Regions from separate parts of the Janthinobacterium sp. SUN176 genome, predicted to be linked through region 2. Evidence: predicted binding sites of a transcription regulator. Region 2 holds the regulator's gene; the other holds the start of a gene.
What was found. The regulator NrdR, encoded in region 2, represses ribonucleotide reductase genes. The targets are predictions, from matches to a motif close to CACNANATNTNGTG.
Positions count from the first base shown of each region.

Region 1: O3299_RS02795 (ribonucleoside triphosphate reductase) is a predicted target of NrdR. The motif match lies at 13,377-13,390, and genes of this name have one in related genera.

Region 1 covers NZ_JAPWIA010000001.1:600,917-617,017, reverse strand. Annotated here, with positions in the region: gene O3299_RS02855 (ABC transporter permease) at 1-853, opposite strand, end outside; gene O3299_RS02850 (HlyD family secretion protein) at 860-1,834, opposite strand; gene O3299_RS02845 (TolC family protein) at 1,837-3,261, opposite strand; gene O3299_RS02840 (bifunctional aspartate transaminase/aspartate 4-decarboxylase) at 3,439-5,049, opposite strand; gene aspT (aspartate-alanine antiporter) at 5,126-6,814, opposite strand; gene aspT (aspartate-alanine antiporter) at 6,871-8,553, opposite strand; gene O3299_RS02825 (ABC transporter substrate-binding protein) at 8,826-9,692, opposite strand; gene O3299_RS02820 (heavy-metal-associated domain-containing protein) at 9,941-10,204, shown strand; gene O3299_RS02815 (SCP2 domain-containing protein) at 10,238-10,720, opposite strand; gene O3299_RS02810 (U32 family peptidase) at 10,798-11,694, opposite strand; gene O3299_RS02805 (peptidase U32 family protein) at 11,704-12,738, opposite strand; gene O3299_RS02800 (hypothetical protein) at 12,903-13,313, shown strand; gene O3299_RS02795 (ribonucleoside triphosphate reductase) at 13,437-15,185, shown strand; gene nrdD (anaerobic ribonucleoside-triphosphate reductase) at 15,182-15,382, shown strand; gene O3299_RS02785 (anaerobic ribonucleoside-triphosphate reductase activating protein) at 15,372-16,079, shown strand.
Region 2 covers NZ_JAPWIA010000001.1:67,676-83,776, reverse strand. Annotated here, with positions in the region: gene ribBA (bifunctional 3,4-dihydroxy-2-butanone-4-phosphate synthase/GTP cyclohydrolase II) at 1-276, opposite strand, end outside; gene O3299_RS00425 (OsmC family protein) at 709-1,134, shown strand; gene O3299_RS00420 (hypothetical protein) at 1,131-2,525, opposite strand; gene O3299_RS00415 (riboflavin synthase) at 2,625-3,260, opposite strand; gene ribD (bifunctional diaminohydroxyphosphoribosylaminopyrimidine deaminase/5-amino-6-(5-phosphoribosylamino)uracil reductase RibD) at 3,291-4,364, opposite strand; gene O3299_RS00405 (GspH/FimT family protein) at 4,427-5,038, opposite strand; gene O3299_RS00400 (type IV pilin protein) at 5,081-5,584, opposite strand; gene O3299_RS00395 (pilus assembly protein) at 5,642-9,496, opposite strand; gene O3299_RS00390 (PilX N-terminal domain-containing pilus assembly protein) at 9,589-10,218, opposite strand; gene O3299_RS00385 (PilW family protein) at 10,258-11,217, opposite strand; gene pilV (type IV pilus modification protein PilV) at 11,214-11,783, opposite strand; gene nrdR (transcriptional regulator NrdR) at 12,026-12,487, opposite strand; gene glyA (serine hydroxymethyltransferase) at 12,632-13,879, opposite strand; ZMP/ZTP riboswitch at 13,991-14,115, opposite strand; gene ybgC (tol-pal system-associated acyl-CoA thioesterase) at 14,430-14,831, shown strand; gene tolQ (protein TolQ) at 14,879-15,568, shown strand; gene O3299_RS00355 (ExbD/TolR family protein) at 15,584-16,024, shown strand; gene tolA (cell envelope integrity protein TolA) at 16,073-16,101, shown strand, end outside.

The DNA.
Region 1 (16,101 bases), 530 kb from region 2:
AATACGCGAGCACCAGCAGCAACATGCTCAGCAGCAATGCCGGCAAGCTGCCCGCCACGGCCCAATCCCGCGCCAGGCTGAAGAACAGCAAGTACAGCAGCGCCAGCGCGCAATAGGCGACGAGGGGGAACAGCAGCTTGGCGCCCACGGCGCGCAGCCAGCTGCCATGGGCCGAGGCCAGCCATTGCGGCACCGTGCCGTCGCGCAACTCGCGTCCGATACTCGTGACGACGGCGACGACGATGAAAATCTGCAGCATGGCCGGCATCAGCGCCAACGTTAAAAACGCTTCATAGCTGATGTTTTCGTTATACAAACTGTTCAGGGTCGTGCGTATCGGTTCGAACTGGGCCGCCGCCTGCACGCCCGACATACCCTTTTTCACCCGCGCCGTCATCTCGATGCCGGCCGACAAGGTCGTGCTGACCGTGCGCACGTCGCGCAGCAAGGCGCCCGCGTGCGAGGAAAACTGCGCGTTGTACAGCCATTGCACGGTGGCTTGCCGGCCGCCCAGCAGTTTCTGCTCGAAATCGTTCGGGATCAGCAGATAGCCGAACGCCGTGCGTTCGCGCAAGCGATGCAGGGCTTCATCGCTGGACGCCACTTTCGCCGCCACCTCGATGCCGGGCGAAGCGTCGAGCCAGCGCGTGAGCTGGCGCGACAGGGTGGAATTGTCGTTATCGATGACGACGATGGGCAAGTCGCGCGCGATGCCAGCGGAAAACACCAGCCACAACATGCCGCACAGCACGACAGGAATCCAGCTGAGCATGCCGAAGTCCCAGAAGTCGCCGCGCAGCCGCCGCCACTCGCGTGCCAGCGCCGCCGGCTGCTCTTTGTCAATCTCGCTCATCGGCTATCAGAGCGGCGGGAACACAACCGACATGCCCGGACGCAAGCCCTCGACCTTGATGGCGGGACGCAAACGGATTTCAAACGTGCGCAAATCCGTGCCGCCCGGACGGGCCGCGCGCCACGTGGCGAAGTCCGACAGCACGGCAACCGAGCTGACCTTGAAGCTCAGTTGCTGTTTCAAGGCCGGCACGTTCGCCGTGTGCGTGCTGCCCATGGAAAACGCCGCCATCTCGTCTTCACGCACTTGCAGCACGGCCCAGGCGTCATCGAGGTTCACCAGGGTAATCACGGGGAAACCTTGCGGCGCCAGTTCGCCCGGCTGGATCTGGATCTTGCTGACCTGGCCGGCCACCGGCGCGGCGATCTTCGTCTCGGCCAGCGCGATCTGCGCTTCCGTCAGTACGGCGCCTACCTGGCGCGCCTGGGCGGCGGCGGCCGTCTTGTCTTCGGGACGGGCGCCCTTTTGCGCCATATCAAACTGGGCGCGGGCCGCTTGGGCCAGCTGGTCGGCGGCGCGCCATTGGGCCTGCGCCTCATCACGTTTCTGCTGGGCAATCACGCCTTGCTCGAACATATTGTTGACGCGGGTATAGGTGGTCTTGGCGATGGTGGCCCCCGTTTGCGCCCGCTCCCAGTTCGCTTTCGCAGCCGCAATTTCTTCCGGACGCGCTCCCGCTTGCGCCTTGTGCGCCACGGCTTCGGCCGCTTGCGTGGCGGCCGTCGCTTGCGCGATCTTCGCATCCACTTCCGGACTCGTCAGCTGAAACAGCAGCTCACCTTTCGGCACCGTCTGGCCCAGCTTGACGTACAGCTCACCCACCCGGCCCGGCACTTTCGACGAGACATTGACTTCCTGCGCATCCATCTGTCCCTGCAATGGCAGGCGCTGCGGCTGGAAGGCCTGGTACAAGCCCCAGCCCACGAAGGCCAGGACAATGACGGCGGCGACTATGGCCAAGGGTTTTTTGGAGGTACTCATTATTATTTGTCCACAGGTAATTGGATATCGGCCGCGGCCGCCAGGCTGCCCAGGCGCTGCGTTTCGCCCGTCGCTTCCAGCAATTGCGCCAGCCCCATCACATAGTTATAGGCCGTCTGCGCGCGCTGGGTTTCCACCTTCGCCAGGTTCAGGCGCGCGTCGACCACTTCCAGCGACGTCACTTGCCCTTGCTGGAAAGCCACGGTTTGCAGGCGGATATTTTCGCGGGCCAGCTCCACCGACGAGGCCGTGGACAGGTACTGGATGCGGGCGTTTTCCAGCGCGCGCCAATTCTTTTCGATCAGGGTGGGAATGTCGCGCTCGGCCTGGCGCGCCACCACTTCCACCCGCTCCTGGTCCAGCTTGGCGGCGGCAATCATCTTGCCCGTATTGATGCGGTGCACGAGGGGCACGGACACGACCAGGCCGACGGCCCAGTTCGAGCGCACGAGCTTTTCATTGCCGCGGTTCAAATTGTAGTTACCGATGGCAAACACGGTAGGCGCGTATTCCTTGCCATGCAGCTTCAAGGCTTGCTCGGCCTGCACGCGCTTGCTGTCGATCTTTTTCCAGTTCGCATTTTCGCGCATGCCCGTGCTGATGAACGATTGCAAGGTGCCAACCGGCAAACTGTTGACGAACAGCGGCGTGCTGGGGCGCACTTGCGTATTGACGGCGAGCAAACGATCGAGCGCCACCTGGGCGATTTCCTCGTCGCTGCGCGCCTGCGCTTCGTCGCTGCGGGCGCTGTCCAGGGCCACGTCGGCGCGCAGGCGTTCCGCGCGCGAAATCAGGCCGCCCTTTTCCAGCTTGGCCGCGTCGCGCTGGTGCTGCGTCACGCCGGCCGTCACTTCGGCCCGCACGGCCACCACTCTCTTGGCCAGCAGCAACTGGAAATAGCGCTGCGCCACCAGGGTGGCCAGTTGCTCTTCCGCTTCCGTGCGCTCGGCCTGCGCGGCCAGGGTCAGGCTCGATGCCAGCCCCTTGACGGCGTCCAGGCGCCCGCCCGTGTAGATGGGCCACATGCCCAGCAAGCCGAACGAGGTCAGGTCCGTCACCACTTCGCGGTTCAGGGAATTGGGAATGTGCGGCGTGGGCAAGCCGGGAATGGGCGGCAGCACGGATTCGATGCCGCCCACCACGCCGGACAAGCCGCTCGTGTCGATACTCAAATCCGTCGACAAACGGCCGCGAAACGCCGTCAAGTCCACGGAAGGACCATCGATATTCGACAGCGCCTCCGCCTTGAGGGTTTTGGCGCGCACGTCGAGCGCGGCGCCCTGCACGGCGCCCGAAGCCTGGGCCGCCTGCTGCAGCGCTTCGTTGAATGTCAGCGGCGCGCCGGCCGGCAACTGCGCCAGGGCGGGCATGGCCGCGCCCAGCGCGCCCGCCAGCAATAATGATAAGTGTCCTTGCAATCTGCCCATGTAGCGTCCAGTCAATGAATGAGGGGAAAGCACGGGGTTGCCATGTTTATACTTTCACAATAGCAATTATATCTACGGATGTCTATTCCAGCCTGCACTATTGGTTACCGGAGCCGACACATAAAAACGGGCGCCTCTTGCGGGGCGCCCGTTGAGCTCAAGCAGCTACCCGGCGAATTACTTCTTCGCCTTCTTGCCGCCCTTCTCCTTTTCCTTTTCAAATACGGCAAAGAACTCGGACGCCATGTTGCGGATGGCGCGGCCGATGTTGGCGTAGTCGTATTCGTTCAGGTTGGCCAGCGACACGCGGCCGGACGGGTGCGTGGTGCCGAAGCCGCGGCCAGGCAACAGGATGACGCCCGTTTCCTCGGCCAGGCGGAACAGCGCTTCGTTCGGTTTGAGCTTTTTCAGCAGCCACTGCGAAAACTCCACGCCATGCATCTGCGCGGCCAGCGATTCCATGTCCAGCAGGTGGTAGTAGCGCACGGAATTGGCGTCGTGCACCATCGGCAAGCCCAGTTCGCGGTACAGCGCTTCCTTGCGGCGCAGCACGATACGCTTCATCGACTGCTTGTACTTTTGCTCTTCATCCATCAGCGAGAACAGGGAGAACAAGGTCATCTGCGCCTGCACGGGCGTGGACAGGCCGGCCGTATGGTTCAGCGCCACCGTGCGGCTGTCGGCTACCAGGCGGTCGATGAATTTCAGCTCGCGCGGCTCCGTCGTGATGGAGTGATAACGCGCATCGAGCTGCTTCTTGATGGTTTCCGGCAACTTGGCAATCTTGTCGTCGAGTACATTTTTCTCATGCGTGGCCACCACGCCCATGCGCCAGCCCGTCGCGCCGAAGTATTTCGAGAACGAATACACGAGGATGGTGTTGTACGGGCACATGGCGAACAGCGAGACGAAGTTGTCGGCAAACGTGCCGTACACGTCATCGGTCAGGATGATCAGGTCCGGGCGCTTCTTGATGATCTTCGCAATGTATTCCAGTGTGTCATCGTCGATCTTGACGGATGGCGGATTGCTGGGATTGACGAGGAAGAAGGCCTTGACTTTCGGGTCCAGCAGCTTGTCCAGCTCTTTCTTTGTGAATTGCCAATTGTTCGATTGAGGCGCATCAATATGCACGGTGTTCAGCTTGTAATCATTGAGCTGGGGAATCTCGATGTACGGCGTGAAGATCGGCATGCCCAGGGCAATCGTGTCGCCTTCCTGGATGATGTGGTTCGATTTCAGGCTGGCGAACAGATACGTCATGGCCGCCGTGCCCCCTTCGACGGCGTACATGTCGAAGTTGCCGACGAAGGGATGGTCGCCGATCATTTCGCGGTGAATATACTGGCCGACGATTTTCTCGGACAGGCGCAGCATGCGATCCGGCACGGGATAGTTGCAACCGAGAATGGCTTCGCACATCTCGTAGATGAAGTCGCCCGCGTCCAGGCCCAGCTGGTCGCGTACATACGACATGGCTGCCTCGATGAAATGCACGCCGGGGTTGCCTTCATGCTTGCGCACGAAGATTTCGAAGCGCGCCTCGATGCCGTCGCGCGTGGGGAAGCCGCCCACGTCATCCATGTACACATAGGAACGTTCCGCTTCCGTCATGGCAAACTGGCCGAACTGGAAGAAGCCGTGGCGCGGCGTGGTGGCCAGGAAATTCGGGTTGCCGCGGCCCGCATTGAGCATCAGACGGTTGCTTTGCTTGGCCGTCTGGATCAGCGCATCCTTCAATTCGAAGGGGCTCAACAGCGCGAGTTTGCTTGGGTTACTGAAATCCATTTCAACGACTCCTTATCAACTGACAATATGGGAAAAGCCCCGCACAGGCGGCTTAGGTCCTGCAAATACGCCCGACTCAGACGAAGGCCACGATCAGCGGCCCCAGCAAGGTCAGGAAAACGTTGGCCAGGGCATACGTAATGGCAAACGGTACGGTGGGGATCGAGTTTTGCGCCGCGTTCAGCACTTCGCCGAACGCGGGATTGGCGCTACGCGAACCGGACAAGGCGCCCGCGAAGATGGCGACGTTGTCATAACGCAAGATGTAGCGGCCGATCAGCATGGTCAAGATCATCGGCAGGATGGTCACCACCACGCCCACGCCAAACAGGGTCAGACCGTGTTCGCGCACGGTTTGCACGGCTTGCAGGCCGGACGTGAGGCCGACGACGGCAACGAAGCCGGCCAGGCCCAGGTCTTTCAGGATTTGCACGGCGCCGCTGGGCATGTAGCCAAACGTCTGGCGCTTGGCGCGGAACCAGCCGAATACCAGGCCCGACAGCAGCACGCCGCCGCCGCTGCCCAAGGTCAGCGGAATCGAGCCGATGCGCGCCACCAGCAAGCCCACGAGCAAACCGACGACGAGGCCGGCGCCCATGTAGACGAAGTCCGTCTTGGCGCTCGGCACGATCATGTAGCCCACTTCAGCCGCCACGCGCTTGACGTCCTGCTCGGCGCCGTAGATGGTCACCACGTCGCCCGTCTGCACGACGGTTTCCGCTTGCATGGGCAGAATCTTGCCCATGCGGCTCAGTTGCACGACAAAGATGCCGTGGCGTACACCCGGCGCCGTGGCGCTGCGGATTTCGCCCACCGTCTTGTTGTGGTAAGCCTTGTTGGTCAGCACCATGTCGCGGCGCTGCATCACCAGTTCCATGCCTTCGACGGCCAGCAATTCCTTGCCCAACTGGGAAGACACGCTGAGCATGGCTTCGCGGCGTCCCACCAGCAGCACGATATCGTCGGCCGCCAGCACCAGGTCCGGGCTGACGTCGATGATCTGGCCATTGCGTTTCACGCGTTCGATGGTGATGGCCGTGCTCGGATGGGCGCTTTCGATGTCCGCCACGGAGCGCCCGGCGCCCGGACCCACGTCGTAGATGCGGCCGATGAGGTCGGGCGCGGCCGGCGTCTGGCCCGGCCCCAGCACTTGCACGCCCGCCTGCAACGCCGTTTCCGCCTTGATCGCATCTTCGCGGATGGTGCGCCCCATGAGTTTCGGCAAGATATTGACGCAGACAATGATGGCGCCAAACGAGCCGAACACATACGTCACGGCATAGCCGACGGCCACGTTGCCCTGCAGGCGCGCCACCTCGTCGGCCGCCAGGCCCAGCTTGGTGATCGCGTCGCCGGCCGTGCCGATGATGGCCGACTGCGTCAAGCCGCCCGCCGCCACGCCGGCCGCCAGGCCCTTGTCCAGGCCAAAGACCCTGGCCAGGATGACCACCGTCAGCAGCGCCGTCACGGCCAGCACGACGGCCAGGATGATTTCGCGCACCGACTGGCGGCCCAGGGAATTGAAGAATTGCGGCCCGCTTTCATAGCCGACGGCGTAGATGAACAGCGCGAACAGCACCGATTTCACGCCGGGATCGATGGCGACGCCCACCTGGCTGACGAGCACCGCCACCAGGAGTGAACCGGCGACCCCGCCCAGCTGAAACGAGCCGAACTTGATCTTGCCGATGTAGTAACCCACTGCCAGGGAGAGAAACAAGGCAATTTCAGGCGACTTCTTGAATAACTCATGCAACCATTCCATGCGGACCGCCTTTCGTGTTGAAGGAATTCTTTACTGCGTTTGCCCTTGCTGGCTGCTCATGCATGCACCGACCCGGCCAGGGCCACGATCAGCGGCCCCAGCAGGGGCAGCACCACGTTCGAGATGGCATACGTAATCGTGTAACCCAGCAAGGGCGTGGAATTGCCGGCCGCGTTCTGCACGGCGGACAAAGCCGGCGTACTGCACTGCTGGCCGGCGATGGCGCCCAGCAGCACGGGCGCTTCCAGCTTGAGGAAAAAGTGCCCCACCAGCAGCGACAGCGAGGCGGGGATGACGGCGATCAAGACCCCCATCAGCGGCAAGGACAGACCGTACTGGCGGATCAGATCGATCGCCTGCGGCCCCGACGCCAGGCCCACGCAGGCGATGAAGGTGGCCAGGCCGATATCCTTCATCATGTCGAGCGCGCTGGAGGGGATGCCCTGCATGCCCGGCTTGCGCGCCTGGTACCAGCCGAACACGAGGCCCGTCAGCAAGGCGCCGCCGCCCGTGCCCAGCGAAAACGGGATGCCGCCCAGCTTGGCACTAAAGCCGCCGATATACACGCCCAGCACGATGCCGATGCTGGCGTAGACGATATTGCTGCGGTCGCCCGTGGGCACGCGCTTGCCGATGGCGGCCAGCGCCGTGTTCAGCTCGCGCCCTTCCGTCGTGCCGTACAGGCGCAGCACGTCGTCGCGCTGCAGGGCCAGGTCCGGCAAGGGCGGCATGCTGTGCTCGCCACGCACGACGGCCGCCACGTGCACGCCGGAGGGCAAGGCCAGCTGGCGCAAGGGCTGGCCCACCAGCGCGGCTTGCTGCAGCACCACTTCGACGGCCGAGACGGCCATATTCAAACCCGTCGTGTCGGCAAATTCCTCGCCCAGGATGGCTTCGGCCGCCACCAGCGCGGGACGGTGGCCGATCACCAGCACTTCGTCGTTATTGCGCAGGCGCAATGCCGGTTCCAAGGGCAAGACCTTGCCATGCCGGCGCACGCGCGTGATGCTGGCGCGGCCCGCAAAGATATGCTGCAAGGCGTCGAGGCGGCGTCCCGCGCCGCGGCTGATGCGGTAGGCGCGCCCCACCATCTCCGGCGTGGCTTGCACGCCGTCGCCGTCGGTCTGCGCGCCGCCCATCTTTTCCCACAACTTATCGGCTTCTTCGCGTAGGTTGACACGCAGCAACAGCGGAAAAATCTGGCTGGTGACGATGACGATGGCGATCAGGCCGAAAATGTACGTGATGGAATACGCGGTGACGACGTTGGCCTGCAGCTCGGCGATGCGGGCGGCCGGCAGCGCCAGCTTCGAGATGGCGTCCGTGGCCGTGCCGACGACGGCCGACTCCGTCGCCGCGCCCGCCATCATGCCGGCCGCCGTGCCCTGGTCCAGGCCCAGGAAACGCGTGGCCAGCAGCACCAGCGCCAGCACCACCACCACTTCGATCAGGCACAGCAGCCCTAGTCGCAAGCCCTTGGCATTCAGGTTGGCAAAGAACTGGGGGCCGCCCGCATAGCCGAGGGCAAAGATGAACAGCATGAAGAAGACATTCTTGACGCTGGCGTCCAGGGTGATGCCCAGCTGGCCGATCAGCAGCGCGGCGACCAGGGTGCCGCACACGCCGCCCAGCTGGATGGGGCCGAAGCGTATCTGCCCTGCCGCGTAACCGAGCGCCAGCGCCAGGAACAGGGCCAGTTCCGGCACCTGGTGCAATACGGACGTGATCGAATCGAGCATGGACGAACCTTCGAAAAGATAACGGATGGTGACAAGGGGACAGCGCGTTCGGCGGCTGGCGGCAGCTGGCTGTGGAACGGGCGCACGGCTCCCGCACGACACCTGCGGCAAGCGCTTGTGCTGGGAACGTAGTCCAAAAGAGTTGCAACGTGGAATTATGTTCGGCGAAAATTTAATAAGTGTCAACAGGTGTTCTGTTGAACTCGCTTTGCGCTTCATCAAACATCGGGCGCACGATTGAAGCCGCTGTTTGACATTAATCAATAAGATTATTAGTAATGTTTGGGACGATACCAAAGTGCCTTGCGCGCCAGCGGCGTCTCCTCGGGCAAGTCGGGATTGGCCAGCTCCAGCACGTGGCGCCGGGACAGCTGCAGGCCATCCGCGAGGCGGCCGAAATGGCGCTGGAATAGCTGCGCGAAACTGCCATCGGCGAGCATGCTTTCCAGTCCCCTTGCAATGTGGCGTGCCAGTTCCGGTCTGTGCCGGCCGACAAAGAAGTACAGCGCGGCCGGGTAGCGGATGACCAGGTAGGCGTCGAGCGCCAGCGGCAAGTGCGCATGGCTGGCCAGTTCGCTTTGCGCCTCGATTACGGAACGGGGAAAGTAATCGATGCGCCCTGCCGCCAGTTGCTGGAACAGGCCTTCGTAGGTACTCGAGGTATCGAGGCGCAAGCCATTCGCCTGCAGGATGGCGGAGTCGGGCCAGTCGCGCATCTGGCCGGCCGACAGCCGCGCCAGGGCGGCGATGCTGCGCACGCCGCGCAGCAGTTGCGGCTGGCGGGCCTGGATCAGGGCCACGCGCCAGCCGATCAGGCCGCGGTCGATGGGGATGCGCACCGGCAACAATTGCGTTTCGCGCGCGCGGCTCGTCATGGCCCAGACGACGTCGACACCGCCCGACGCAGTGGCGATTTCCTGCATCGCGCGCGTCTGCACCATACGCAGTTCGGAGCGGCGCAAAGCATACGCCTGACCCGACCTGGCCAGCGCCTGTTGCAGCAAGGCCGTCACATAACCTTGCTGCGGATCATCGAGCGCCTGGTGGCGCGGATACACGAGCGGCAGCGGCGGCACCGCGCCGGCGGCCGCACCCAACGGCCACAGGGCGGCAAGCTTGAGCAGGGGGCGGCGCTGCATGGCCCCTCCTTTCCAGCGCTGTCATAGCGTTCTTATCAGAATGACAGTATCGCGCAGCAGGGCACGCTTGTCGACTGGAATACGGCAACTGTGTACAAAACAACAGCACTTTCAAGGTGACCCGCAGGGCTGGGGATTAATCCAGATCAATAAAACCGCAAATACAAAATAAATCTTGCGTGCTGCTCTGGACGGCATGCGCATGGCTCGCCTACGCTGTTTTTTTATCTGAAAAACAAGAGGAACCCATGCAGACAGCACGCTTGAATATTATCGGAATGGATCATGAAGGCTGCGCCGACAGGCTGACGGGCGCGCTCGAAGCCGTCACGGGCGTGGCCACCGTGTGCGTCTCGCTGGCGCGCCACGGCGCCACGGTGCAGTTCGACGAACGGCTGGCCACGCAGGAACGCCTGCTGGCCGCCGTCAATGACGCCGGCTTCATGGGCGAGGCGACGGATGAAGAACAGCTGGCCTCGTGCAGCGGCGCCTGCGGCCACTGCCGCCACTGAACGCCATTGAGCGCCCGCCCTCCCTTTTTTCGCTCAGCCTTCCCGCGCGCCCCGGTCGCGCAGATGCGCCAGCACGCGGCGCGGCCCCAGCGCCTGCAGGTCGAATGGCGGCAACTCGATGGCATCGAGCGTATTCTTGAACAGCAAGCCCAGTTCCGTGTCGCCTTCCAGGCTCAAACGGCGGCTGAAGAACAGCGTGTCCGGATCTTCCTGGCGCCGCGCCAGCAGCATCAAATCATGCACGCTGGCGGCGATGCACAGGTCCGGCACGTCCGCATAGCGCTCCGCCACGAACACCGTGCCCTGCCACTCGAAATCGAAGGCGATGCCCGCGTCCAGCAGCCGCAAGCGCAAGCTGCGCCCTTCCAGGCTGCCCCGCACGTCGTCGGGCAATTGCGGCGCCAGCAGGCGGTTCAAGCCCTGCACGAACAGCCAGGAGGCGGGATACGGGGGCAGCTTGGACAGCAATTCGGCCAGCGGTTCGGGCAGCCGGTACGACACTGCGGGCTTGCTCATGCCCGGCCTGGCGGGGCTTGGGGCCGGGACGGGCAATCTTTCCAGTTGATCTTGCATGGTGCTTCCTTTCGAGGCGTTCAATGGGCGGCGTGCTGTTCCATGCCGGGCTGGCCGTGCCAGTAGCCGTCGCAGGCGCCGGCCGGCTGGCAGGCCGCCAGCTGAGCCTGGGCGCCGATGCCGCTGACCTGGCCGCGGCGGGCGCGGTCGAAGATGGCGATGACCTGTTCCGTATGCATGGCCTGCGGGCTGATGCGCGCCACCGCCACGCCCATGTCGCGCATGGCGTCGAGTTCGCGCACCAGGTTGTAGACGAGCGCCGACTGCGTCTGCGTGCCATTCAGTACGAGGAAGGGCACTTCGTCGCGCGTGCGCAGCAGCAGGCCGTCCGGCTCTTCCAGGCAGCTGTAGCCGCAATCGTCCTTCGGCAGGTTGCGGTTGCGCGCCGTGAAGCAGCGCGCGGAAAACGCCAGCGGCATGCGCCCGTAGGCGAAGACTTCCGTCTCCAGCCCTTCCGGCTTCTGGCGCTGCATCTCGGCCAGCGCCGTCTGCCCCATTTCCAGCGGCATCACCCAGCGCCGCGCGCCCAGGCGCGCCAGCAATTGCAGGCTGGGGCCATTGAACAGGTTCAGATGGGGACCGGCGACGAAGGACGTGCCCTTTTCCATGCAGTGCACGGCGCCCATGTCGTTGGCCTCGACGCCGTAGCGGCCATTGCCCGTGATGCGGCGCAGGGTCGCCAGTTCGGCGCCCGCCTCGATCAGCGCCTGCGTCGACAGCACCACTTCCTTGCCGGCGGCGGCCAGCATGTCCGCGATATCGAGCCAGTCGGCCAGGCGCACCTCATGCCGGCGCGAGCAGACGGTTTCGCCCAGGTAGACGATATCGACGGCGGTACCGGCGATCTGCTGGTAAAACTCGAAGACGGTGGCGCGCGGCCAGTAGTACAGCAAAGGGCCCAGTGAAAGCTTCAGCATGTTCATCCTCTATTTCCAAGATCTGTGGTAAGCGCCCAAGGTGTGCTGCTGGCCTTCGGCCAGCTTGTCCATGGCCGCCATCCAGCCCGGCTTGACGGCATAGCGCGCATTGCCTTCGCGGCAGGCGTCGATCGCTTCGCGCCACACGCGCGTGACCTGCGCCACGTACGCGGGGCTGCGCTGGCGCCCTTCGATCTTCACGGCGCGCACGCCCATGGCGATCAGCTGCGGCAGCAGCGCCAGGGTATTCAGGCTGGCCGGTTCCTCGATGGCGTAATACTCTTCGTCATTGACTTCGAAACGCCCCTTGCACAGGGTGGGATAGCTGGCGTTTTCGCCGGGCGCATAGCGGTCGATCAGCACGCCGTTCAGGCGCGACTCGAGGCCGTTCGGCGTTTCCAGCCAGCGCACGGATTTCGCCGGCGAGCACACGCCGTGGGTGTTCGGCGCCTCGCCCGTCGCATACGACGACAGCGCGCAGCGTCCTTCGACCATCACGCACAGGCTGCCGAAGCCGAACACTTCGATCTCGACTTCCGTCTTGGCGATCAGTTGCTCCACCTGCGCCATCGACAGCACGCGCGGCAGCACGGCGCGGGCGATGCCGAAGTGTTCATGGTAAAAATTGATGGCTTCGTAGTTGGTGGCCGAACCTTGCACGGACAAGTGCAGGCGCAGCTGCGGGTGGTGCTGGGCCGCATACGCCATCAAGCCCGGATCGGCCACGATCATGGCGTCGATGCCGGCATCGGCGGCGCGGTCGATGGCGCTGCGCCACACGGCCCAGTTGTGCGGCTGCGGATAGGTGTTCAGCGCCAGCAGCACCTTGCGCCCATATTGGTGGGCGTAGCGCACGCCCTCGGCGATGGCCTTCTCGTCGAAATTGAGGCCGGCGAAATTGCGCGCATTGGTGGCGTCGCGAAAACCCAGGTAAACGGTGTCGGCGCCATTGTCGATGGCCGCTTTCAAGGCAGGCAGGCTGCCGGCGGGGCAGACCAGTTCCAGCGGTCCGGCCACGCGGGTGGCGGTGGTTGATTCAAGCATCATGGTGTTCACAGTCCTGTATCGGCTCAGGGTGCAGACTATAGCCCCGCCCAGGCTGCCCAGTCCTTGACGCAGGTGAAGGAATGCATGCATGGCTGGTGCGCGTTCAACTTGCTTGACCTGGCTGTAAAATGCCCCCTTTTCTCCCTCTTCGATTGCCCGCCATGCCCCGCAAACCGCTGCTGATCTTTCTGCTCACCCTGTTCCTCACCGTGCTGCAGGTGCAGTGGGCCTCCCCCACGGAAGGCTACGACGCCGAGGCGCTCTCCGTGCTGTCGCCCGAAGTACTGGGCGCGTATCCGGGCGTGCTGCTGCTGTTCCTGCAAGCCGTCTTCGCGCGCCGCGCCATGCCCGTGACGCGCCAGGCCGCCATCTGCACGGGACTGCTGGCCCTCTACTGGCTGCTGGCCAATTACGTCACGTTCGACGCGCGCGTGGCCAGCTGGAGCACCTTCTCGGCGCGGGAAATCTGGGCGCACGTGCTGCCCGCCTCCATCCTCAGCATCGCCGTCTGCGGCGCCGCCTACTTCGCCGCGAGCGCCTTCATCCTGCGCCAGGGCCGCCTGAAAAAGTAAACGGGGGCGCTTTTTTCACCTGCATCAAGGATTCGTCATGCCACTGCACGCGCCCTTTGACGCCACTATATTTAGTGATTAATCTCCATAAAAACACCGCATGTTGTGTTTATTGGAGGTTTCATGACGACGAATGCAGTTTCCCCCACACGCGGCCAGGTCGATGTCGCCGCGTCCATCAATGAATACCTGGACCGGCGCGACTGGCGTGTCAACGCCAACGCCAACCAGGGTTACTCGCTGGGCGGCCTGATACTCAACGTGTCGGGCAAGGTCATCGCCAACTACTGGCTGGACCAGGTCTATCCGCCGGAAGTGGGCGCGGCGCACCGCGAAGCGGCGCTGCACATCCACGACCTCGACATGCTGGCCGGCTATTGCGCCGGCTGGTCGCTGCGCACCCTGCTGCATGAAGGCTTGAATGGCGTGCCGGGCAAGATCGAGTCCGGTCCGCCGAAACATATGTCGAGCGCCATCGGCCAGATCGTCAATTTTCTCGGCACGCTGCAAAACGAGTGGGCCGGCGCGCAGGCGTTCAGCTCCTTCGACACCTATATGGCGCCCTACATCCGCAAGGACAGCCTGCGCTACGAAGACGTGCGCCAGTACATGCAGGAACTGATCTTCAACCTCAACGTGCCATCGCGCTGGGGCACGCAGACGCCGTTCACCAACCTCACCTTCGACTGGGTCTGCCCGGACGACCTGCGCGAGCAGATTCCCGTCATCGCCGGCCAGGAGATGGACTTCAGCTATGGCGAACTGCAGGCGGAAATGGACATGATCAACCGCGCCTACATCGAGATCATGATGGCGGGCGACGCCAAGGGACGCGTGTTTACCTTCCCCATCCCCACCTACAACATCACCGAGGATTTCGACTGGCATAGCGAAAACGCCGAACGCCTGTTCGAAATGACGGCCCGCTACGGCCTGCCCTACTTCCAGAATTTCATCAATTCGGAACTCAAGCCGAACATGATCCGCTCCATGTGCTGCCGCTTGCAGCTGGACTTGCGCGAACTGCTGAAACGGGGCAATGGCCTGTTCGGTTCCGCCGAGCAGACGGGTTCCCTGGGCGTGGTGACGATCAACTGCGCGCGCCTGGGCCACCTGTGGCGCGGCGACGAGCCAGCCTTGATGGCCGACCTGGACCGCCTGCTGGAACTGGGCAAGACCAGCCTGGAAATCAAGCGCCGCACCATCGAGGAATTGATGCAGCAAGGCCTGTTCCCGTACACGAAACGCTATCTGGGCACCCTGCGCAACCACTTTTCCACCCTGGGCGTGAACGGCATCAACGAGATGATCCGCAATTTCAGCGGCGACGCCTGGGACATCACGACGCCAGAAGGCCACGCGCTGGCCGTGCGCCTGCTCGACCACGTGCGCGCCCGCATGGTGGCCTTCCAGGAAGAGACGGGCCATATGTACAACCTGGAAGCGACGCCGGCCGAAGGCACGACCTACCGTTTCGCCCGCGAAGACCGCAAGCGCTATCCCGCCATCCTGCAGGCGGGCACCGTCGACAACCCGTACTACACGAATTCGTCCCAACTGCCCGTGGGCCACACGGACGACCCGTTCGAGGCGCTGGAATTACAGGATGTGCTGCAGCGCAAATACACGGGCGGCACGGTGCTGCACCTGTACATGACGGAAGCACTGTCCGACGCGAACGCCTGCCGCGAACTGGTGAAACGCGCGCTGAGCCGCTTTTCGCTGCCCTACATCACGGTCACGCCCACGTTTTCCATCTGCCCGCGCCACGGCTACCTGGCCGGCAAGCATGAATTCTGTCCCACCTGCGATGCGGAGCTCATTGCCCGCAAGCAAGCCCAACCTGCTCCATCACTTGAGGAAACGCCATGAATGCACGTCCCGACTTCACTCCCGCCATCACCCTGCTCGATACGGAACGCCAGCGCTGCGAAATCTGGACGCGCGTGATGGGCTACCACCGCCCCGTCGCCTCGTTCAACATCGGCAAGCAGGGCGAATTCCACGAGCGCCAGTATTTTACGGAAGCGAGCGCCCGGGTTGGCCAGCCCGCCTGCCATGGCGGCTGAATTGAAGGTGGGCGGCCTGACGCCCTTTTCCGCCACCGACTATCCAGGAAAACTGGCGGCGGTGGTGTTCGTGCAGGGCTGCCCCTGGCGTTGCGGCTATTGCCACAATCCGCACCTGCAGGCGCGCACGCCGGAAGGCGCCATGCCGTGGCAGGACGTCCTGACCTGGCTGCGCCGCAGAACGGGCCTGGTCGACGCCGTCGTCTTCAGCGGCGGCGAAGCGTGCATGGATCCGGCGCTGGGCCGCGCCATGCAGGACGTCAGGGAACTGGGTTTCGGCATCGGCCTGCACACGGCCTGCATCTATCCGCAGCGCCTGCAGGAAGTGCTGCCCCTGGTCGACTGGGTGGGCTTCGACATCAAGGCGCCGTTTGCCGACTATCGACATGTGACCCGCGTGGCCGGCAGCGGCGACCCGGCGCGCGCCTGCCTGGACGCCATCCTCGCCAGCGGCGTGGCCTACGAATGCCGCACCACCACCCATCCGGACCTGCTGCCGGACGACCAGCTGCTGGCCCTGGCCTCCACTCTGGCCGCCAAAGGCGTCGATAACTACGTGCTGCAGCAATTCCGCGCCGAAGGCTGCGCGGATGCGGCACTGTCCGGGCGCCCCCTGCACGGCTATCCGGCGGCGCGCACGGTGGCGCAAATCGGCGCCATGTTTCCCCGTTTTACATTCCGTAACCATGGCAGTTGAGCCGACAAGCAGATTATTTCGG
Region 2 (16,101 bases):
GGCCGCTTCGATGGACACGGTAAAATTGGTGCCGTAGGCGGTGCCGTTGCGCGATGTCATCATCGACAGGTTCAGCTCGTCGCAACGCTCTTCCGTCAGGGTCAGGCAGACCAGGCCACGCGCATGCGTGATCATGAAATTGATGGCTTCAGGCGTCACGAAATCGGCGGCAAGCACCAGATCGCCTTCATTTTCCCGGTCTTCTTCATCGACCAGTATCACCATGCGGCCGGCGCGCAATTCAGCGACGATCTCTTCGGTGCTGGATATTGACATTATTCATCCTCTGAAGACACCTGGCAAAACCTGCTGCGCGTCGGTATAGGCGGCTTGCGATGCTCACCGTACCTTCGTACGGTTGCGCTTCTCAGCCACCTCTTCCTTCCGCTCGCGACGGTTTTGCCTGGCGTTGTTAATGAAACTAAAAACTGAAATATCGAGCGCGAAAATTCCGCGAATTTCCGGGAATTTCCGGGAATTTTCTTATAACCTGCTATTTTAAAGGATTTAGCGCTTGCAGACCTGAAATAAGACAGCTTTGCGGCACGGATGCCACCACCTGCCCCGCAAAGCGCCAATTCCCTGATCCAGCGCACACGGCGGCGGCAAGACGCGCGCCGCCGGCCTTGCAAAGAGCATAAGATCAACCCGTCACCGCCACGGCGCTGACGCCCCTTTCGCAGCGACACCCCACACAGGAGCGGCACTATGAAAACCAACGGATCGGCCATCTGGTCAGGCGGCATCAAGGATGGCAAGGGCGCCATCAGCACGCGCAGCGGCGCCTTGCAGGAATACCCCTATGGCTTTGCCAGCCGCTTCGAAGGCAAGCCGGGCACGAATCCCGAGGAACTGATCGGCGCCGCCCACGCGGGTTGCTTCACCATGGCCCTGTCGCTGATCCTCGGCGAAGCGGGCCTGACGGCGGAAAAGATGGAAACGACGGCCGAAGTGACCCTCGACAAGGTGGACGACGGCTTTGCCATCACGGCCGTCCATTTGATCCTGAAAGCGAAAATCCCCGGCGCCAGCCAGGCTCAATTCGAGGAATTGACGGCCAAGGCCAAGGCCGGCTGCCCCGTGTCGAAGCTACTGAAAGCCAATATCACGCTGTACGCCACCCTGCTGCCCTAGATTTTCGTCACGGGCTTGACGGGCTCCACGGCAGCGACGGGCGCCACCAGCGGCAGGCGCGAGTCGCTGGCCGGCAGTGGCCGGTTCATCAAGCCGGGATTCAGGGCTGCATTGTTCAGGTTATACGCGGCGATGGCCGCCGCCACGGACGGGTCTTGCGAGGAAGGCGGCGGCACGGCCATGCCCGCGTTTTGCGCGGCCAGCTCTTGCGCCTGCGCATTTTGCTGGGCCAGCTGGGCTTGCGCCGTCGCCAGGCCCGCATCGGCTTGTCCCTGCGCTGCGCGCGCCAGCGACTGGGCCCGGTCGGATGCCGCCTGGGCCGCCATCTGCGCGTCGCTGGCGGCCAGCTGCGCCCGTACCGCATCGTCCGCCGCCGCTTGCGCCTGCTGCTGCAAGCCCTGCTGCCGTACTTGCCCCTGGCGCAGCTCATCCACGCGCGCAGCGTCCTGTTGCTGCGCCTGCTGATCTGTATTCATGCGTTCGGCATCCAGGCGCTGGGCATCGATGCGCAGGTTGTCCGTGCGCTGCGTCTGCAGCAAGTCCGCGGCATTGTCGGCCTGTTGCGCTGGCGGCTGGGGCCGCAGCTCCTGCAAGTCCAGGTTCAGTTCTTCCGCTTCCAGTTGCCGCTGCAGTTCCAGTTGCCGCTGCGCAATGGCGGCCGTCTGCGGCGGCGCCACGTCGACGGGCTGCTGCGCGGCCTGCGACGCCTGTACGGCGCCGGACGGCAGTGTTTCTCCCGTCAAATCCGCTTCGACACCGGCCGCCAGCGGTGCGCCCTGCTGCCGGGCCAGCACGGCGCCCACTTGCGCCAGCACCTCCGTTCCCTGTTGCAATGCGTCCAGGGTGGCATTGCTGTCGGCCGCATACGCTGCTTGCAACGTTGCCGCATCGACATCTTCATTGCGCAAGTCGATGCCGATGCGGGCCAGTTGTGCTTGCGTAAGCAAGCTGCCGTCCTGCGCCAGCGCCGTGGCTGCATCCGTCGTGCCGTCGCCCGACAATAAATCGTAGCGCTGCGCCAGGCTGCCCGGCGTGTCGCCGGCCGTGGCCAGCTGGCTGGCGTCGATGCCGCTCGTTTGCAGCTGGGCGAACGATTCCGTCAGTTGCCGCGCCAGCGCCAGCAAGTCGTCATTGACATTCACGGGGGTATTTGCCGCCCTGGCCTCTTCCGTGGCGCCCTGCAAGGCCAGCAGTTGCCGGCGCGACAAGGCCACGCCGGACAGGAACTGGCCCAGCGGGGAGATGTCTACCTGCGTCGAGGAAAGTATTGCAAGGGCAGCCGCCGCGCCAGATGCCGGCACGGGCTGCGCCGGCGCCAGAGGTGCCGTTGCGCCCACGCGGGACGTGGCCGGGATGGTGTTGGGCACGGTTGCGCGCGAAATCGGGTCCATGGCTAGCCTCCACTGCGGAAAGCTTCATAGTATGCACGTCTGCAAGAAAAGCAACACACGCCTGGCAAGGCGGCTGTGTTGCCCTGTTCAGCTTTTATATCAGGCGGCGGCCTTGTCCAGCGACAGCATGCGCTCGACATAGCGGGCGATCAGGTCGATTTCCAGGTTGACCTTGCCATCGACCGTCAAATGTTTCAAGGTCGTCATGGCGATCGTGTGCGGGATCAGGTTGATCGAGAAGCGGCAGCCGTTGACGGCGCCCGCGCCCAGGTCTTCCACGCGGTTGACGGTCAGCGACACGCCATTGACGACGACGGAACCCTTGAAGGCCAGGTATTTCGCCAGTTCGTGCGGCGCTTCGATCACCAGTTCCCACGATTCGCCCACGGCTTCGAACTTGCGCACGATGCCCAGGCCGTCGACGTGGCCGGACACCAGGTGGCCGCCCAGGCGCTCGGCCAGGGTCAGGGCTTTTTCCAGGTTCACTTCCGTGGTGGTATCGAGGCCCACGGTGCAATTGAGGCTTTCACGCGAGACATCGACGGCAAAACCCGTGTCCGACTTTTCCACCACCGTCATGCAGGCGCCATTGATGGCGATCGAATCGCCCAGGGCCACGTCGGCCAGCGGCAAACCGCCCGCGTGAATATTCAGGCGCACGCCTGCATCGAGGCCGCCGTCGAGCGGTTGCACGGTTTCAATCTTGCCGATGGCGGCAACAATTCCTGTAAACATGGAGCTAACCTTATAAAAAGTGTAAATCTATTAAGTACGCTGGGCGAATCTTGCAAGGATACGCACATCTTCGCCCACTTGCTGAACCTGGTGAAATTGCAAAGTGCGCTGCTGCTTGATATCCGTCAAGGCGGGCAAGGTAAACATGCCTTGCGCATCGCCCAGCAAGGTGGGCGCCAGGTAGACCAGCAACTCGTCGACGCAGCCTTCGCGGATCAGCGAACCGTTCAGTTTGGCGCCTGCCTCGACGTGGACTTCATTGATTTGCCGGCGTCCCAGTTCCAGCATCAGCGCGGCCAGGTCGACCTTGCCGGCCGCGTTCGGCAACAGGATGACTTCGGCACCCAGCGCCTGCAGTTGCGCCTGTTTCTCCGGGTTGGCGACGGCCGCCACGATCCACGTGCCGCCGCCCTGCAGGATGCGCGCGTCGAGGCTGATGTCGAGCCGGCTGTCGACGACGATGCGGCGCGGCTGGCGCGGCGTCTCGACGGCGCGCACGTTCAGTTGCGGGTCGTCCGCCTTGACCGTGCCGATGCCCGTCAGGATGGCGCAGGCGCGCGCGCGCCAGGCGTGGCCGTCGGCGCGCGCTGCCGGCCCCGTGATCCACTGGCTCTGGCCATTGTGCAAGGCCGTCATGCCGTCCAGGCTGGCCGCCGTTTTCAAGCGCACCCACGGCTTGCCGCGCTGCATGCGCGAAAAGAAACCGATATTCATTTCATGCGCCTCGTCGGCCAGCACATCCGTCGTGACGGCAATGCCGGCCGCTTCCAGCTTGGCCAGCCCCTGCCCTGCCACCAGCGGATTCGGATCCGTCATGGCGGCCACGACTCGGCCCAGCCCCGCGCGCACGAGCGCATCGGAGCATGGCGGCGTGCGGCCATGGTGGTTGCACGGCTCCAGGGTGACATAGGCCGTGGCGCCGCGCACGTCGTTGCCGCGCGCCGCCGCATTGGCCAAGGCTTGCACCTCGGCATGATCCTGCCCGGCCGCCTGCGTCACGCCGGCGCCGATCACCTGGCCATCCTTGACGATCACGCAGCCGATGCGGGGATTGGGCGAGGTCGTGTACAAACCGCGCGCCGCCCATTCCAGCGCCAGGCGCATGCCATCGATATCGTTGAGTATTTCCACGGGCTTCTTTGATAGTGAGTGATAGGTGAGTCGGATTACGAACTGTCGGCCACGCCGCTGCAATTGGCCGCTTGCTGCTGCGGGTCGCACACGCGCACCCTGCCCAGCATATTGATTTTAATATGGCGCACCTGCTTTCCCAAAGCCAGGGACAGGGTCCCCCAGCGCGCCGCCAGGCTATTGGTCGCGCTGCAACTGCGGCCTGCGCCATTGTAGGCGATATAAAACGGCGCCGTGGCCGACGAAAACACGAACTGGGCAGTGATGCCCTCCGGCAGCGGCCCCTGGCGGAACAGCAATTCGTCATCGCCATCGAACGCCAGGTTGGCATTGCGGTCGATGAATGCCAGCCAGCCCGTGCGCCAATCCACGCCACCGGGCCCGGCCGGCATCAGCAGCACGCGCTGCCCCCGCGCCATCGCCTGCGCCCGCGTCAATTCGATGGCCGAGAACAAGTCCGTGGCCGCCGCCCGCACCTGCTGGCGCGCCAGCACCTGCTGCAGACTGGGCATGGCGGCGGCCGCCAGCAGCGCGGCAATCGCCAGCACGGCCAGCAATTCGAGCAAGGTATGCCCCGCCCGGCGTGGCTGCTTGCGCGAACGGACAAACCAGGGCCGGCCGCAGGAAGGCGAAAGGCGGCATGACAGTGAATCCCCGCTGCCTCGTGCCCGCGCCAGCGCAACCATGGCCTAGGGCCAGCAATGGCTGGCGGGACCGCTGCTGCCGCGCTGGCCCGTGCTGTTCAAGGACAGGACGCCGCAATCGGCATCCTGGAATTGCGCATCGACCTTGGCCGTGCCCGGCATGGCCCGCAACAGCACGCATTGCCCGATAGTCGCGCCGGGGCAGGCCAGCGCCTCGATTTCATACGCGCTGCCGGCAGCCGGTCCTTCGCCGGACCACCAGGGAAACTGCTGCGCCTGCGGCGCGGGCGACGCCGAGGAAAAGGCCAGATAGTGATTGTTTTGCGAATAATAGCGCTCCTGTTGCTGCATCAGGCGCAGCAGGGCCGCCTGCCCCTGCACCCGCTTGGCGCGCACGACATGGCCATGGTAAGCGGGCGCGGCCAGCGCCAGCAACAGGCTCACGATCGCCAGCACGGCCAGCAGTTCGATCAGGCTGAAGCCCGGCGGGTTGGCAGCAGGAGCGCTTCCGTTTGCAGTGCACCAGTTCCGCCTTGCCAACGTCCCCATGCGATTTCCCCCTTTCCAAACAGCCCCAGCCGATACGCTGCGCCGGCCTTGCCATGCCTATTTTTTCTTGGCCGCCTCGTGCAATTCGCGCCAGTTCGCCACTTCGCGCCAGCTGAGGCGCCGGGCCGGCAGCGGCGCGCTGACGACCTTGAGCGCCGCCCCGCTGGCTGCGCCAGGCAAGCCCGGTTGCAGCACGGCCAGTTCCTTGCGCCCCTCGGCCCGCCCTGCCGCCGTCGGGGCGCCCACCGTGCTGTTCAGTTCGAGCGCCAGCGGCGGCGCGCGCGCCAAGCCATCGAACAAACGCCCCGTCTGCGCACCCGCCTGCACGACACCGGCGCCATCGGCGGCAAAGCCGCTCAGCACATCGAGCACGTACAGGCGCGTGGCCGGCTTGGCGCAAGGGTCGCGCCCCGGCAAGACGGTGTTGAAGATCACCTTGCCGGCGGCCAGCACGGGACTGCTGACGCTGCGTTCGCCCGTCTGCGCGGTCTGCATAAAATCGAGGTACCAGCCGCGCATAGCGTCGCTGCCCGTGTAGCGCAATTCGGCGCCGTCGACGCGCAGGCCGCCCGTCGCCTCGCCCAGGCTGCGCTGCTCCAGGTCGGCCCGGCTGCGCGTGGAAGATGATTCCCGCAGATCGTCGTGCACGGCATAAAACGACTGCGACAGGAAGGCGGAAGGCCAGGTATCGGCCGCTTCGACCAGCTTGCCCGTGCCGAACAGCAGCACATAGCCGCCGCCGGGCGCGTAGGCCACGCTCAGTTGCTGCGTCACGGGCTGGCGCCGGCCCTGCGCATCACGCGCGACAAAGACGAGCTTGCGTCCCTGCCCCTCCTTCCACGGCGGCCCGCCAGCCATGTCGAGGCGCCAGATATTGCCCTGCAAATCACCCGCATACATATACGCCAGCGCGCCGTCGCTGCCCGGCACCACGGCGGGCGGACCCAGCGCCCGGGGCATGGCGTCCACATCCGCGTTCGCGCCCGCATCAGCGTCATGGCCGCCGCCGCTGGCCACGGGCACCTTGAGGCGGAAGTAATTACTTCCCAACACCCATGGCGTGCCGGGGGCCTTGTCCAGCGCCAGCAGGAAGATGGCGGCGGCCGACGCGGGCGCCGTCGTGTCCTTGCCATCGTTCACATGGTTGTTGTAGCCGCTGGCGACGATGGCAAAGTCGCGGTAGGCCGGCGCGCCCTCCTTGCCACCCATATTGATGCGGGCGAAGGCGGGCGGCGCGCGCACATTGCCCATCAGCCTGTCGTCGCGGTCCGTAAATTCCCACAGCGCCCCGTCTTGCGCGAAGCGGGCCGGGTCGGTGATATCGAGCGCAAACACGCCCTGCGCCCCGCCGCCCATGCCCGACACCAGCACCGTCTTCCAATGTCCCAGCGCCAGCACTTCCGCCGTGGCCGCCGCGCCGTCAAGCAGCGGGCCGGAGCTGTAGTGAGTGCTCGCAGCGGCTGGCGCAAGGTGCAGCAGCGCTTGCGGCAGATAGGTAAACAATTCGCTGCCCGTGCGCGCATCGAAGGCATGCAGCAAGCCGTCGCTGGCGCCCAGGTACAGCATTCTGCGCCGCTGCAGCAGCGCCTGACGGTGCAAGCCATAGCCGGTGCCCGGCATGCCCAGCCCGGGCGCGCCCACGTACACGAGATTGCCATAGGGTGCTGCGCCCAGGCTGCCTGACCTGCGCCGCAGGAAACCGCCTGGCTGGCCCACCTCGTGCGTGCGCTGGCCCAGCAGGTACGCCAGGCGCGCCTCGCCCCGGCCATCGCCACTGTCGAATGCGCCGCGCTGCACTGCGTCGAGGCGGTTCCAGGCCAGCGGCATCAGGCTGCCCTGGGCGTCGAGCGTGTAGACGGGACGCAAGGACGCAGGCGCGCCATCCGGCACGGGCTTGTCCTGTCCGCCGGCAATCCACCATGGCTTGCCGGGAAGCAGTGCGCCATCGGCCCCCACGGCAAACGCGGTGCGCGACACAGTCATGCCGCCATCGGCCAGGCGCAGCTGCGTCTGGAACCAGTATGCCTCTTCCGTGCCGGTGGCCAGCGCCATCAGGGCCGGTCCTGCGAGCGCCGCCGGCAAGGTGCCCTTATCGGCTGCCGCGAAGGCTGCGCGCAGTCCCGCGATCAGGGCGGCCGGATCGCTGCCGGGCAAGTAATGACCGGGCCAGCGGCCGTCCAGGCTCCATTCATCCAGCGCGCCGCCCGTCGCGCTCTTGAAGGGGTTGGCGTCGCCATTCGCATCGAGAAAGCCGCCATACTTGGACGCCAGCAGCAAGGGTGTAGAGGCGGGAGTGGCAGCAGATTCGCCGGCCGGGTCGCCCTGGCGCAAGTCGCCCGCATAGTGCTCGACCTTTGCACCGCCGTCGTTCTTGCCGCCGGGACGCAGAGCCTGCACGTGCGACCAGTAGGCCAGGCCCGCCGCATGGTAGCTGGCGCCGCCCGCCCCGTCGGCCAGCAATTCCAGCGCCGCCAGCTCCGGCCGTGGCGCGGGATTGCCGGGCATGCCGCCGCTTTCCAGGCTGCCCACCGCATGCGTCCAGGCCATCGCATCGAACGGCGGCGGCGCAAAACCGTCCGGCGCGCGGGCGCGGTCGCCGGATGCGGCGGGAGTGACCGGGACATTGCCGGGCACGTAACGGTCGCCCGCCATGCCCGCATCGCCGAGGCTGACGACGATATGTCGCTGGCAACTGGCCGTTTGCGGGTCGCTCCATTGGGTCACGACCGGCAAGCCGTCGTCGATGGCAGGCGGGGCCGTGGCAGGCGGCACCGGGGCGCTCGCTTGCCGTCCCTGCAGGTAGCGCAGCGATTCGTACAGCAATTCGGCCAGCGCCGCCGCCCTGGCGTACGCGCCAGGATGCCCCGCATTGCCGCGGCCCAGGCCATTGATGTAAGCGGTCACCCCGCCGCCAAGGCCCGCGCCCTGGGCCGCAGCTTCGGCCACATACACGCCGGTGGCGGGATTCCACTCGGCGCCGGCATTGTCTTGCGGCAAATAGTCGGGCGCCGTCCAGCGCTGCCTGCCCACATGGGCCAGCGGCGCGCGCAGCACGCCGCCATACACGGGGCCTGCGCTGGCGGGCATGCCGTTCAAATGACCAAACACGCCCACGCGCACCCTGCCGCCATGGCGCTGCACGGCACCCACCGGCTTGTAGTTCTTACCATACGCCAGGCACAAGTCGTCGCGCAGCGGCCCCTCATCAGCGTCGCACACGCGCACGCGCGCGAGGAACACCCCGTGCGTGGCAGCAAGGCCAGGCGCATCGCAAGTGCCGCCCGCAGACTGACCAAGGCTGGCGTCGCCGAACAGCAGGCGGTTGCGGCAGGACACGATGGCCAGTTGCGCCAGCGCAAATGGCGTCGCCGCCGCCACGCCGGCCTGCAAGACCTTGCGCGGGAAAAAGACGGGGTGGGCAAAAAAGTCGATGGGGCTGCCGGCATCAGGCAGGTAGGCGCGCTGCAGCACCGTCTTGCGCACTTCGTCGATGACGCGGTCGCCGCCCGTCAGCGCGTAGCGGACGAGGTCGAGCATGCTGGTGCTGGCCCAGTTGAGAAAGTTGCCGCTGAAACTATCGCCGCCGCAACCGTGCAGCGCATCGGCCGGTTTCAGCACGGAGAAGTAAGCGGTCGCTACGCGCAAGTCCGGCAGCATGACGCCATCCTTGCTGCGATACGGATAGCTGTAGCACATGCGCGCATGAAAATACCCTGCGTACTCGCGCTGCGGCGCATACTCGCCGCCATGCGCGGCAGCGGCTGCCGCATGCGTGAAGGACAGGTTGAGCAACAGATTCGGCGGCACCCTGGCGCCGTGCAAGCCCGCGTCGGCCCGTGCCAGCGTCACCGGCGGGACGGCGGCGGCAAGGGCGCCGCCGCAACAGAGGCTGGCCAGACAGGCCAACAGCATCAGCCAGACGCAGCCGGCATGCCGCCGGGCAGACCGCAAAGCAGGCCACAAAGTGGACGGCAAAGTGGGCGGCAAGATGAACCACGACGCCCTCATGGCCCCGCTCCCGCCGCCTGCTTGCGGTAATAGCTTTGCAGCACGACTTGCGTGCTTTCCTGCGCGCCAAAACCGATGGCCGTGATGCGGTACACATAGCTTTCCGTAGCCAGGCCGCCGGCCACTGTCGTGGCCTGCGCGCCGGGCGGGTGAAACGGCAGCAATTCGATCAGGTAGCGGGGTCGGCGCGACGGCAGGAATCCCTGCCCCGTCGGCATGACGGCGCCCGTAAACTGGCCATACGGCACGGCGCGGCTGCTTCCTTCTGCGCCATCGAGGTCCATGCTCAACCAGAGGGCCGGCGCCTCCGGGGCCGCGGGCAGGCACAAGCCCAGCGCGCCTCCCTCGCCGCAGCCGTCCGAGAACCCGGCCGCACTGCCTGGCGCGAAGAGGCTGCTGCGTCCCGGCGCGCCGGGCAAGCCTTCGATATCGTTTTGCGCATCCACCAGTGCCTCCTCCGCCGCCTGAAACGCGATCTGCCGGTCGCGCTCGCCGCGCGCCGCCTTTTCTCCCTGCAAGGCCATCTGCGCCGCCGAAATGCCCAGCAACAAGATGATCACCAGCAGGCACAGCACATACACGAGGGTGGCGCCGCCGCATCGCGCACGAGGTGGGCGCCAAGGCACGCAACAGCGGACGCCCGCGCCAGCCATCGCGCCGCCCGCCTAGGCCGGCCCGTTGCGCAGCATGATGCTCGTCTGCACCAGTTGCCGCAGCCGCGAACGCGTCGCGGCAGGCAAGGATGCGCGCGCGATGCGCACGCCCGTGTCGCCGGCGCCATGCGCCTCGGCATACGCCTTGCCGAACAGGTCGAACTGCGCCGGCCCCAGTTCCGCCATCTTGTCAGCCGGTTCCGCCTCGCCATGCAGCAACAGCGCCACGCGCACGCTGGCCACGCGTTTCCAGTGCGTGCGCCGTTGAAAATCGCGCTGGCGCGCAGCCGCGTCCGCCCCCTCCAGCAGCAGCGCCGCATCGTAGGCGTCGAGCGTGCTGGCGTTGACATAGCGGTTCGCCACGCCGTCAGGCGGCGTATCCGTGTCGAGGCCATACAGCACCTGGAAAGCATCGACGCCACGGATGACGGCGTCCGCGCCCCAGCCGTTCGCGCCCCGGTATTTGCAGCGCAGCTCGCCTTCGCCATCGGCGCCCTGCGCCACGTAGAAAATGCTCCAGCCCCGCTGCGCCTCCGTTTGCGCGGCGCCCACGCCGAAGCCGGCGCAATTGAGCACGGAACCGTCGCCGCCCTCTTCCTTGCCGGCGCCGTAATAGCGCAAGGCCAGCACGTCGCTGCCATGCAGGGCGCCGGGCAGCGCGCCGCTGATGCCGTCGCTGTTCTTGCCCAGGCTGCGCGCGTCGAGACCGGCGATATTCGCGCTGTCGTAATCCGCATGGGCGACGGGCGCGGCGCTGCTGTCCCAATTCACATACGCCGTCTGGCGCACGGCGCGGGCGATGGCGTCGAGCGCATAGCGGGCGTTGTCATCCAGGCGAGCGCTGGCGGACTGGTCGCCATAGCTGCCGCTGGCCGCCAGCAGCACGCTACTGGCGGCCAGCATCAACAGCGCACCCAGCGACAGGGCCACCAGCAATTCGACCAGGCTCATGCCACGATGCCCGCCGTTCATGCGCCGCCCCCGCCCAGCTGGAATGCCAGCCTGGGCAGCGACTCGCCTGCCGCATTCACGGCGGGCGAGCCATCGGGCAGCCGGCCGCGCCAGCCCAGCTTGATGACGATGGGCGCCCCCTTGCCGCCGCTGCACGCCCACTGCAAGCCCTGGGCGGCGGCATCCCACGCGGCAAGGTCGCGGCAGATGCGCAGGCGCGCGCCGGGCAAGGCCGCGTGCAGCCCCTGCTTCCATTCGGCGATGTCGAATTGCGCCAGTTCGGCCGCGCCGCAGGCGGCAGCGCCAAGACAGTCCGGCGCGCCACCGCCAGCTTCGGCGCCGTCCGCCGCCGCATATGCCACGTTCAGGTAGGGATTGCCCGCATCGGGGCCATTCATGAGCACGTTGTTCGCGCGCATGCGCTCGGCCATGCCGGCGGCCAGTTGCACGCCCGCCGACAGCAGCGCCGACTCGTGGCGCGCGCGCAGGGCGTTCAATTGCAGGATGCTGGCGCCCAGCAGGCCCAGCGCCAACAGCAGCAGCGACACCAGCACTTCGACGAGGCTGCTGCCATCCGCAGGAAACATAGTGCGACCGTCCTTGCGCATGCGCTACTCCCTTCCGCAGAAAGAGCCGCAGGAACAGGCGGCCCAGCTACAAGATAGGCGCGCGCAAAAACCCGCGTCTGCGCTAGCGCAAACAGAGCGATGATAAGTCGAGAAGAACGGCGTTGGTATTGATCAGACCGCTTGCAAGGCAAGCGCTGGCATGGTGAACACGGGGCGCTGGAGCGGCCCCGCTGACGGCAAAGTGAATGTCCGGGTGAGCGTCAGGGCTTGCGCGCCTGGCCCACTTCAGCGATCGCGTCCTGGAACTCGGCCAGGTCTTCGAAATTCTTGTAGACGGAGGCAAAGCGGATGTAGGCGATCTTGTCCAGGCGCTTGAGTTCCTGCATGACGAGTTCGCCGATATAGCCGGATTCGACTTCGCGCAAGCCGCTGGTGAGCAGCTTTTCCTGGATGGACGCGATGGCCGTATCCACAGAGGCGGCCGCGACGGGACGCTTACGCAAGGCCAGCATCAAACTGCCGCGCAACTTATCCGCAGCGAACTCCGTCCGGCTGCCATTCTTTTTGACGACGGCCGGCATGATAAGTTCAATGCGTTCGTACGTGGTAAAACGCTTGTCGCATTTGCCGCAGCGGCGGCGGCGCCGAATGGCATCCCCTTCCTCCGATACGCGCGTATCGAGAACCTGGGTGTCGCCGTGCTGGCAAAATGGACATTTCATGGGCTGGCTACAACTTTATAGTAATAATTACGGGAAATCGCCGCCCTTGTACAAAGGGCGCCCGAATCACTCCGGGCGCCCTTGGGCACGACTGGAATGTGTCATACAGAATCTTACTCCGTATGACACATTCTGGACAAATAATTATGCTGCGTACACTGGGTGCGCGTCGGCCAGTACTTTCACGGCCGCTTTCACGCGCTCGATGGTGGCGGCGTCATGCGGATTGTCCAGCACGTCGGCGATCAGGTTGCCCACTTCTTCCGCTTGCGCTTCCTTGAAACCGCGCGTCGTCATCGCCGGGCTGCCCAGGCGGATGCCCGAGGTGACGAACGGTTTTTGCGGGTCGTTCGGGATGCCGTTCTTGTTGCAGGTGATGTGCGCGGAACCGAGGATGGCTTCGGCTTCCTTGCCCGTCAGGTTCTTGGCGCGCAGGTCGACCAGCATGACGTGCGATTCGGTGCCGCCGGACACGATGCGCAGGCCGCGCTTGATCAGGGTTTTCGCCAGCACGTCGGCGTTCTTGATCACTTGCTTCTGGTATTCGACGAATTCAGGGCTCAGCGCTTCCTTGAAGGCGACGGCCTTGCCGGCGATCACGTGCATCAGCGGGCCGCCCTGGATACCAGGAAAGATGGCCGAGTTGATGGCTTTTTCGTGTTCGGCCTTCATCAGGATGATGCCGCCGCGCGGGCCGCGCAACGATTTGTGCGTGGTCGAGGTGACGAAGTCGGCGAACGGCACCGGGTTCGGGTACAGGCCGGCGGCGATCAAGCCGGCGTAGTGGGCCATGTCGACCATGAAGTAGGCGCCCACTTCCTTGGCGATCTTGCTGAAGCGTTCGAAGTCGATCTTTTTCGAGAATGCCGACGCGCCGGCGATGATCAGCTTTGGCTTGCGTTCGCGGGCCAGACGTTCCATCGCCTCGTAGTCGATGTCTTCTTCCGCCGTCAAGCCATACGACACGACGTCAAACCATTTGCCGGACATGTTCAGCGGCATGCCGTGGGTCAGGTGACCGCCTTCGGCCAGCGACATACCCATGATCAGGTCGCCTGGTTTCAACATGGCGAAGAACACGCCCTGGTTCGCCTGCGAGCCGGAATTCGGCTGCACGTTTGCGCATTCGGCGCCAAACAGCTGTTTCACGCGGTCGATGGCCAGTTGCTCGGCCACGTCGACGTATTCGCAGCCGCCGTAGTAGCGCTTGCCCGGGTAGCCTTCGGCGTACTTGTTCGTCAGCTGCGAGCCTTGCGCTTCCATTACGGCTGGCGACGTGTAGTTTTCCGACGCGATCAGTTCGATGTGGTCGTGCTGGCGCGTGTTCTCTTTTTGAATGACGGCGAACAATTCAGGATCGACGTTGGCGAGGTTGTGATCTTTTGCAAACATGTAAAAACTCCAAGTATGAGGGTGCTTGTACTGGCAGGTTGGATCGAATGAGGGGAGCCGGCGTTAAGTGAATAACAACATTGGACAGGCAGCCTCTTCGTGCTTTTCCATAGTGGCTACCCAGGCGAACGGCTGATGAAAAATCTCACGTTTCCCGGTGGGTGCCCACCTTTCGCCGGTTTGCCGACCGCCATTCATGGAGATCGCCCGACTTTTCGCCAGTCACGTGAGACGTAATGGAAGTCAAATTGTAAGTTAAGTACCCAAATTGAGCAAGGAATGCAACCGTGCGGCTATAATCGCCGCGCGCCATCGCAGCCCGGGCGCGGCCACAGGCCGCCCCGGGGATGGCCGCGGCTTTTAAGCTGGGCTTAAACCTGGCCATGGCATGTAAGCGTATGTTACGAAGCTTGCCATTGCACACGCCGGATTTACAATGCTGCGGTGCAACTTATATGCAGCTTTTGCATGGCTTTCCAGCAAGCGCCCACAGTCACAAGAAGAAAAATCGCGTAAAATGTTGCTCAATCTCACTACTGGCGCAATAAACATGCCTTCAGTCTTTACCTGGAACGTACGTGTCTACTATGAAGACACCGACGCCGGCGGCATCGTCTATTACGCTAACTACCTGAAATTCTTCGAGCGCGCGCGCACCGAATGGCTGCGCGCCATCGACGTGGGCCAGCAGGAATTGCTGGAACAGCATGACGCGATGTTCGTTGTCAAAAGCGTCAACGCCGACTATCATGCGCCAGCCAGGCTCGATGACACGGTAAGATTAACCTTAAGCATAGAAAAAATGGGGCGTGCCTCCATCGTTTTCCTGCAACAAGCCTGGTGCGGCGACCGCCTGCTCAACACGGCACGCGTCAAGATCGGCTGCGTCGATTCGGCACTGCGCCCGCGCGCCGTGCCTGATGCAGTCGCGGCCCGCATGCGCGCCGCCTGAGCCCTACCCGCCACCTCCGGACAATTCACCCAACAGACTGCCAGCCAATGAACGTTACACAAGATCTTTCTTTCCTCGCGCTCATCTCCAATGCCCATTTGATCGTGCAACTGATCATGGCCCTGCTGCTGCTGATTTCCCTGACCAGCTGGACCTACATTTTCCGCAAGATGTTTGCCGTGCGCCAGGCGCGCAAGCAAACCATCGAATTCGAACGCAGCTTCTGGGCTGGCGGCAACCTGCATGCGCTGCACCAGAACGCCAGCGGCAACCGCGACCAGAGCGGCGCGCTGGCCCGCATCTTCGATGCCGGCATGGGCGAGTTCATCAAGGGCAAGGCTTCCTACGGCTCGCGCGAAGCGCTGGACGTCGGCGCCGTGCTCGACGGCGCACGCCGCGCCATGCGTGCCGCCTTCCAGCGTGAAATGGACGTGCTCGAATCGCACCTGGCCTTCCTCGCGTCCGTCGGCTCCGTCTCGCCGTACATCGGCCTGCTCGGTACCGTCTGGGGCATCATGAATGCCTTCCGCGGCCTGGCCAACGTGCAGCAAGCCACCCTGGCCGCCGTCGCGCCCGGCATTGCCGAAGCGCTGATCGCCACCGCCATCGGCCTGTTCGCGGCCATTCCCGCCGTCGTCGCCTACAACCGTTTTTCGCATGACATCGACCGCCTGGCGATCCGCTTCGAGAGCTTCGTCGAGGAATTCTCCAACATCCTGCAGCGCCAGTCGCGCTAAGAGGGAGCAAGTTTCATGGGTTCCTCCTTTAATAGTGGCGGCATGCGCGGTGGCCGTGGCCGCAAGTTCAAGTCCGAGATCAACGTCGTGCCGTATATCGACGTGATGCTGGTGCTGCTGATCATTTTCATGGTGATGCCGTCGTCGAACAATCCCAGCGTGGTGAACTTGCCCAACGCGGAAAGGTCGGCGAAACCGCCCGATGACTATATTCAGATCGTGCTGAAGCCGAATGGTTCGCTGTCGATCGGCGTCATCGGCAAGGAACAGCTGTCGCCGGAAACGGAACCGAACCGCGACGCCCTGCTGCGCAAGCTGCGCGGTTTGCACGAAAGCAATCCCGACTATCCCGTGATGATCGCGGGCGACAAGGAAAGCAAGTACGACGATGTGATCCAGCTCATTTCGGAAGCGAAAAAGATGGGCATTACCCGCGTCGGCCTGGCCACCAAGTAAGCGCAGCACCCTGTTTCCAGACTTGACCGTTTTTAGATAGACTAGACTTTGCAGACCAAACAAATCGACCATGTACT